One region of the Marinococcus sp. LNHM5E3-2.1 genome, then DNA from elsewhere that is predicted to be linked to it. Evidence: riboswitches for the same ligand, from Rfam matches in the RefSeq annotation. Region 1 holds a riboswitch; the other holds the start of a gene.
The links. A riboswitch is a leader RNA that binds a small molecule or an ion and turns the genes downstream of it on or off. The one in region 1 is predicted to bind glycine.
Positions count from the first base shown of each region.

Region 1 (3,408 bases):
TCATAGCTTCACCTCTTATGTGGAATTTAGAGCCCGGGATTCATAAGCTGCAGGGCCGCTGAAACAACCTCCGGGCGGCTTCTTTTCCCGTCGGGGTCTGGGCAAGCCCTCCTTCAGCAGTCTCTTTCAGGCTGCCCGGCATGTCGCGGCCGATCGTATGCATCGTCTGAATAACTTCATCGCAGGGGATGCGGCTGGTTATGCCCGCTAAAGCCATATCGGCCGCTGAAAAAGCGATGGAGGTGCCGATGACGTTTCTTTTCACGCACGGCACTTCGACGAGCCCGGCAACCGGATCACATACGAGTCCGAGAAGGGACTTCATTGCTATTGCGGTGGCGTGGGCTGCCTGCTCCGGGGAGCCATGCTGCAGCTCCGTAATCGTGCCCGCAGCCATGGCCGTCGCTGAGCCAATTTCCGCCTGACAGCCGCCTGCCGCGCCGGAAATAAAGGCGTGATTCGCAAATACGTAACCGATGGCACTTGCTGTGAACAGCCCCATCGTCAGGGTGTCATCATCGATGCTGCGGTTATCCTGGAGAGAGACCAGAATGCCCGGTAGTATACCTGCGGACCCGGCCGTGGGAGTTGCGACGATAAGGCCCATTTTTGCGTTGCTTTCCGACGTGGCCATCGCTGCTTCCATCGCCGTGCTGATGACCGGTCCGGATAACGGGTCGGTGTTTTGATTATACTGATGCATCCGGTAAGCATCACCGCCCGAGAGCCTGCTCTCTGTTTCCGTAATGTCACTCACTCCGTCCCGGACCGCCTGCTTCATTACCTGCAGCCGCTCCTGCATGCGTCCGAAAATCTGCTCCCGGGAAAAATTGGAGCGGCGAACCTCACGGCGCAGCATCCACTCGCCAATGGAAATGTCCTGAGCCATGCATTCCTGTACAATACTTTCAATGGTATCGTTCATATAAATGACGCCTCCTTTTTCGTGCGGGCTGCAATCGATAAAATATCCGGACCCGTTCCCAAATTAATGCTGGTGTCATGACCGTTAATTCCATAAATGCAGGCCACTCCGCCGCCGATGGAGGCGCCGGATACGCGGACGGTTTCTATGCCGGACGATGCCTGAAGATGTACAGTGTTCGGGTGGCATCCGCCTGGAGTGCCCGGACAGAACTGGAAGTCGTAACGAAGGCCTTCGTCTTTGGCCAGCGCATACGCACTCCGGACGTTGGTGTCGTGGGCGGATAATCCGAGCAGGCCGCCGATTATGGCTTTGTCCGAGCCGTGTCCCTGATAGGTGGAGGCGAGAGAGCCGTAGAACGTGATTGTCACATCTGTGACCTCTCCCAGCCAGTCGTGCACAAATTTCCCGATCGATACGACCCCCGCTGTGTGAGAGCTCGAGGGACCGACCATAATCGGGCCGATAATATCAAAACAGCTGTCAAACTCCATAGCGATTCCTCCAAATTTGAATTGAAAACGATTACATTAATGCAAAAAAAGACAGAGAAACGGCCTGAATCGCCGTTTCTCTGTCTGTGTGCCTGAAAGATTTCATTCTTTGACAAGAATTTTCTTCTTCGGCAGGTACGCATACCTTCTCCAGAGGTGCATCCTGTACTGGTCCTGGTACCTGAGAGTTTTTTCTTCCCGGCTGGTGGGAAGAATTGCTCCTTCGGTGCTGTAATATTCTACAGGCTCTCCCAATACATTCATCTGCAAAACCAATATTTTGTTACTTTTAGTGTAAACATCCGGTCTGGAAAAGTAAACCTATTTTTTGACAGCTGGCATGAGAGCGATATACTGGATGCAGCCTGTTAGCCTGGAATAATAAACCAATTTACCGAAAGAAATGAAGGGATGCGACTATGAGCGAACAAATTATTCTGCGCCCCGTCATGGCAGAAGATGAAAAAGACATTAATATTCTCCGGCGCCAGCCTTCTGTCATGCATTATACGCTGGGACTCCCTTCGGAGCGAAGAACCTCCAGCCAGTCATTTATTGAAGGGCTGACGGCGAACGATCATGTGATTGTTGCCGAGTACGGCGGCCGGGTCGTCGGTATCGGCTCTCTGGAGGTGCTGAGCGGTAAGCTGCATTACTACGGCATGACTGCCATGGCGGTGCACGATGAGTTTCAGAACCGGGGGATCGGCAGCCGTCTGCTTGATCATCTGCTGGATATCGCCGATAATTATTTAGGCTTATTCCGGCTGGAGCTCGATGTGGTGGAAGAAAACACGCGCGCAGTACAGCTGTATAAAAGCCGCGGGTTTGAACCAGAAGGTACGCTCCGTAAAGCCCATTTTGCCCGTGGCGCGTTTTACAATGTGCTGGTGATGGGCCGGCTGAACACTGCGTTGTTCCCGACAGACTGAGAACCTCGTTGGAAAATTAAGGAACCAGGGAGATTGTCACTTCCAAAAATTAGATTATTATGAAAAAATAGAAAAGAAGAGCTTACAACAAGAGTGATTAAAGGAGTGTATGTATGCAACAGGAACCTGCCGGTTTTGGCAGCAGGCTGCTCGCTATTGTTATTGACGGCCTCCTGCTTTCTTTCCCCATTCTTCTCATTAGTATGCTGGCCATGCTATGGATCAACCCCGATGAAGTGAATGTCGATATATTTTCCGGTGCCGGATCGCTTCTATATTCCATGATTCTGCCGATAGTATGGCAGGGCCAGACGGTCGGGAAGTATGCCATGGGCATTCAGATTGTGAAAATGGACGGAAGGAAGCTTGGCATCGGGGCAATGCTGATGCGCGTGCTCGTAGCTAATATTTTGTACGGAATTACTCTATACATACTGATGATCACGAGTATAATTATGGTGCTTGTCCGTAAGGACAAACGGGCCCTGCACGATTTTCTTGCGGGCACCCGGGTGGTGAAAAAAAGCCGGTAGCTTTACTATCGGGATGGTAACGCCAATCATGCGAGCGGAGGAAATACATGATAAAAAAGATCTTTTCTGCCGGGGCAGCTGGCATATTCATCCTTTTAAGCGCCTGTTCCGTACCTTCTTACTATACGGAGGAAGAGGAAGAGGTCCCTGGAAATATAGAAACGGAATGGGGAGAAGAAGTGCCGCTTCCGTTGTTGAACGATGCACCGGTTTCGAGGGCGCAGATTAACGAGAATGAAGAGGGGGAGCCCGAGGAAGTGGAGATTTGGTACAGCGAGGAAGAAGAGGACGAGCTTCTTCCTTATTTTCAGGACGCGGGCAACCGGCACCGGTATGAAGAGGACTACAGTACACGGCTTGTGTACGGCATCAACAGCAACGACATTCACATTATTTTAAATTACGAAGCGGGCGATCAGATGGTATTCGGCGCTCACGATGACGTGCTCAGTATTGGGGGACGTCCGGTGGGCCGGGATATCCAGAGTGGGCCGATTACGTACACGTTTTACGCGAAGGGAGGC
Region 1 covers NZ_JBQLIB010000001.1:676,687-680,094, forward strand. Annotated here, with positions in the region: gene ACTRXH_RS03470 (hypothetical protein) at 1-4, opposite strand, end outside; gene sdaAA (L-serine ammonia-lyase, iron-sulfur-dependent, subunit alpha) at 41-925, opposite strand; gene ACTRXH_RS03480 (serine dehydratase beta chain) at 922-1,419, opposite strand; glycine riboswitch at 1,498-1,575, opposite strand; glycine riboswitch at 1,579-1,683, opposite strand; gene ACTRXH_RS03485 (GNAT family N-acetyltransferase) at 1,839-2,351, shown strand; gene ACTRXH_RS03490 (RDD family protein) at 2,465-2,884, shown strand; gene ACTRXH_RS03495 (hypothetical protein) at 2,932-3,408, shown strand, end outside.

Region 2 (3,408 bases), on a different contig from region 1:
GGGTTACGTAGGAATCTATAAGGACGAGGAAGATGCAGAGCGGCAGCGTATTGTAAATGTGAAGGACGTAGACATGGGGGTGCTTTCCTATACATACGGGCTGAACGGCATCGAGGTGCCGGAGGGGCATGAATATGTCGTGCAGAAAATTGATAAAGAACAAATACAGGAAGATGTCGAAGCGATGAGAGATGACGCGGACATCGTAGTCGTCAATATGCACTGGGGAAATGAATACGAGCGCCTTCCGAATGAAGAACAAAAAGAGCTGGCCCAATTTCTTGCAGACCAGGAAGTGGACGTAGTTATTGGTCATCACCCTCACGTGCTTCAGCCGATGGAATGGGTGGAGGGTGAAGAAGGAAATGAAACGCTTGTTTATTATTCTCTCGGCAATTTCTACTCCGGTCAGGATCAGGAATATACCGATACAGGCGGTATTGCTACATTCGATGTGGAAAAAGACGGCGAAGACGTGAAGATTACAGAGCCTAACGTTGATTTTACCCAGGTTGTACCGGGCCCTGAGGATCAGTACACAGTGAAGCCGATGGCCGAAGCAGACCACCCTGCTGAAGGTGGTGAAACCGAAGAGGATCTGCGCGAGCATGTGTATCAATGGATCGAAGCAAACGATTAAAATACTAACCGTCTGAAACTGGGCGGGAATGCATAAATAATTTCATTTACTGTATTAAGATATTAAAAGACCTCTAATTTTAAATCAGAGGTCTTTATTTTTATGCGCCAAACCCATTAATGAACGGGTTGGAATCCATTTCGGCTTCGATATCGGTGAAGGGGCCGTGGCCGCAGGCTACTATTGTATTTTCCGGGAGTTCAAGCAGCTGCTCGTGAATAGAGGCTAGCAGAGTATCCATGTCGCCTCCGTAAAGGTCAGTACGTCCAACACCACCTGAAAACAATACATCGCCGGAGAAGACTGTGTTGGTTTCTTTATGCCAATAGGAAACACTTCCCGGCGAATGGCCCGGTGTATGAAGCCATTGGAATTCAAAGCTGCCGAATTGAAGCGTTCCTTCGGACTGCAGAAGGTGATCCGCGGGCTTTGCAGTAAACGCAGCCTCCGGCATCATGCGTCCGGAGCCGTTTTTTTGGGCGTCCCCAGGCCAGTCCCTTTCATGCTCATGAAGATAAACAGGGATATTGTAGGCTTCCCGCACGGCATCAAGCGCACCGATATGATCAAAATGGGCGTGTGTTAACAGAATGACAACAGGACGCATCTCGTTTTCCTGAAGATAGGTGAGCAGTTTATCGGCATCCCCGGCCGGATCAATAATTACGGCGTTTTTATCATTATCGTACAGAACATAGCAGTTTGTCTGCAGTGGTCCCAGTGGAAGCTGTTTCCAGTTCATAGTTTCCCTCCAATTTTTATGCTGATTTTAGTATAAACAATATTACAGTGAGAAGAAATGATTGATCCAAAGTGATAAACGAATGATGCAGTACAATTTATCGGAAATGTTCGGGTTAATTTTTTTCAGCATTGGTTTTTATCTGAATTAGTGATAGAATATGAGCAAATAAAGATGTACATATAATGCGCGGATGATGGTAAGGGGAGAGACTGCCAGGCAGCGCCGAAGGAGCAAGCCGTAACAGGTGAATCTCTCAGGCAAACAGACTCTTACTGGACGCTCCTCTGGAGAGCGCTTCTTTTAGAAGCCACCCACGAAGACACTCTTTCCGTACGACGGAAAGGAGAAACTTTCTGGTTATAGGACAGAGCTTCCATATCTTATGGAGTTCTGTCTTTTTTATGCTTTTTCTTGTTTTGATTTTTCAGAAAATAATGATGAGGTGATTTTCTTGGCAGAATTAAAACGAACACCCCTGTATCCGGTATATGAAAAACACGGAGCAAAAACCGTCGATTTTGGCGGATGGGAAATGGCTGTTCAGTTTTCCGGCATCAAAGACGAACACGAGGCGGTTCGTACAAAGGCTGGTCTGTTCGATGTTTCCCATATGGGTGAGGCGATCGTAGAAGGAGAGGGTGCTGCTGAATTTCTGCAGTATATGCTCACAAACAACATAAAAAATGCAGAACCCGGAAAAGCACTTTATACCGCCATGTGTTATGAAGATGGAGGTACGGTTGACGATCTGCTCGTGTACCAGCTCGAAAAAGAAAAATACATGCTCGTTTTGAACGCAGCTAACATTGAAAAAGATCAGGAATGGCTTCGCCGCCACGTAACGAAAAACGTAAGTATTACCGATATTTCGAAAGAAACTGCACTAATCGCTGTACAGGGCCCGGTGGCAGAAACGGTGCTGCAGAAAGTAACCGATGCTTCTCTTGCAGAGATTCTGCCATTTCGTTTTGCTGCCGGTGCTTCAGTCGGAGAAGCGGAAAATATTATCATCTCAAGAACCGGCTATACCGGAGAAGACGGCTTTGAATTATACTGCCAGGCTGAAGAGGCCATCCGCTGCTGGGAGACGATCATGGAAGCAGGAGAATCCGAAGGACTCATTCCATGCGGTCTCGGCGCTAGAGACACCCTGAGGTTTGAAGCGAAGCTGCCGCTCTACGGCCAGGAGCTGAGCGCAAATATTACGCCGCTTGAAGCAGGCATCGGCTTTTGCGTAAAGCTGAAGCAGGAAGATAATTTCATTGGTAAAGAAGCTTTAAAAAAACAAAAAGAAGCGGGATTAAAACGTAAACTTGTCGGGATCGAAATGGTTGATAAAGCAATTCCGCGCCCGGGTTACATGGTACACAATGATGACGGAAAGGAAATCGGCTGGGTAACTACGGGCACTCAGTCGCCGACGCTGAAAGCAAATGTGGGACTTGCACTTCTGAATATTGGATGGACGAATCTCGGTCAGGCTGTCGAAGTGGATGTGCGGGGTAAAGCCAAACGCGCAAAAGTGGCAGCTGTGCCCTTTTATAAACGGGAAAAATAAACAGAGGAGGCACCAGAATGGATTATCGCTATCTGCCGGTAACCGGCGAGGATAAAGAAGAAATGCTTAAAACGATCGGTGTGGATTCGATCGGTGAATTGTTTGAGGACGTACCGGAAAATATTCGCTTTTCCAAAGAAATGAATCTGCCGAAGGCTCTTGGCGAAACGGATCTTCTAAAGGAAATGAAGCGCCTCAGTAACAGAAATACCAGCGTGCAGGACTGCGTCTCCTATCTCGGGGCAGGGGTGTACGAGCATTATATACCGACAGTCGTCGATCATGTGCTCCGGCGCTCGGAATTTTACACGGCATATACTCCGTACCAGCCGGAGATTTCGCAGGGCGAGCTGCAGGCAATCTTTGAATTTCAAACGATGATCAGTGAACTTACGGGAATGGATATCGCTAATTCGTCTATGTATGACGGACCGACAGCGCTCGCAGAAGCAGCACTGATGGCCG
Region 2 covers NZ_JBQLIB010000012.1:30,046-33,453, forward strand. Annotated here, with positions in the region: gene ACTRXH_RS12800 (CapA family protein) at 1-640, shown strand, start outside; gene ACTRXH_RS12805 (MBL fold metallo-hydrolase) at 741-1,382, opposite strand; glycine riboswitch at 1,576-1,664, shown strand; glycine riboswitch at 1,668-1,755, shown strand; gene gcvT (glycine cleavage system aminomethyltransferase GcvT) at 1,837-2,943, shown strand; gene gcvPA (aminomethyl-transferring glycine dehydrogenase subunit GcvPA) at 2,961-3,408, shown strand, end outside.
Region 2: it holds a riboswitch for glycine, as region 1 does, so the genes downstream of both, gcvT (glycine cleavage system aminomethyltransferase GcvT) here and ACTRXH_RS03480 (serine dehydratase beta chain) in region 1, are expected to answer to the same signal.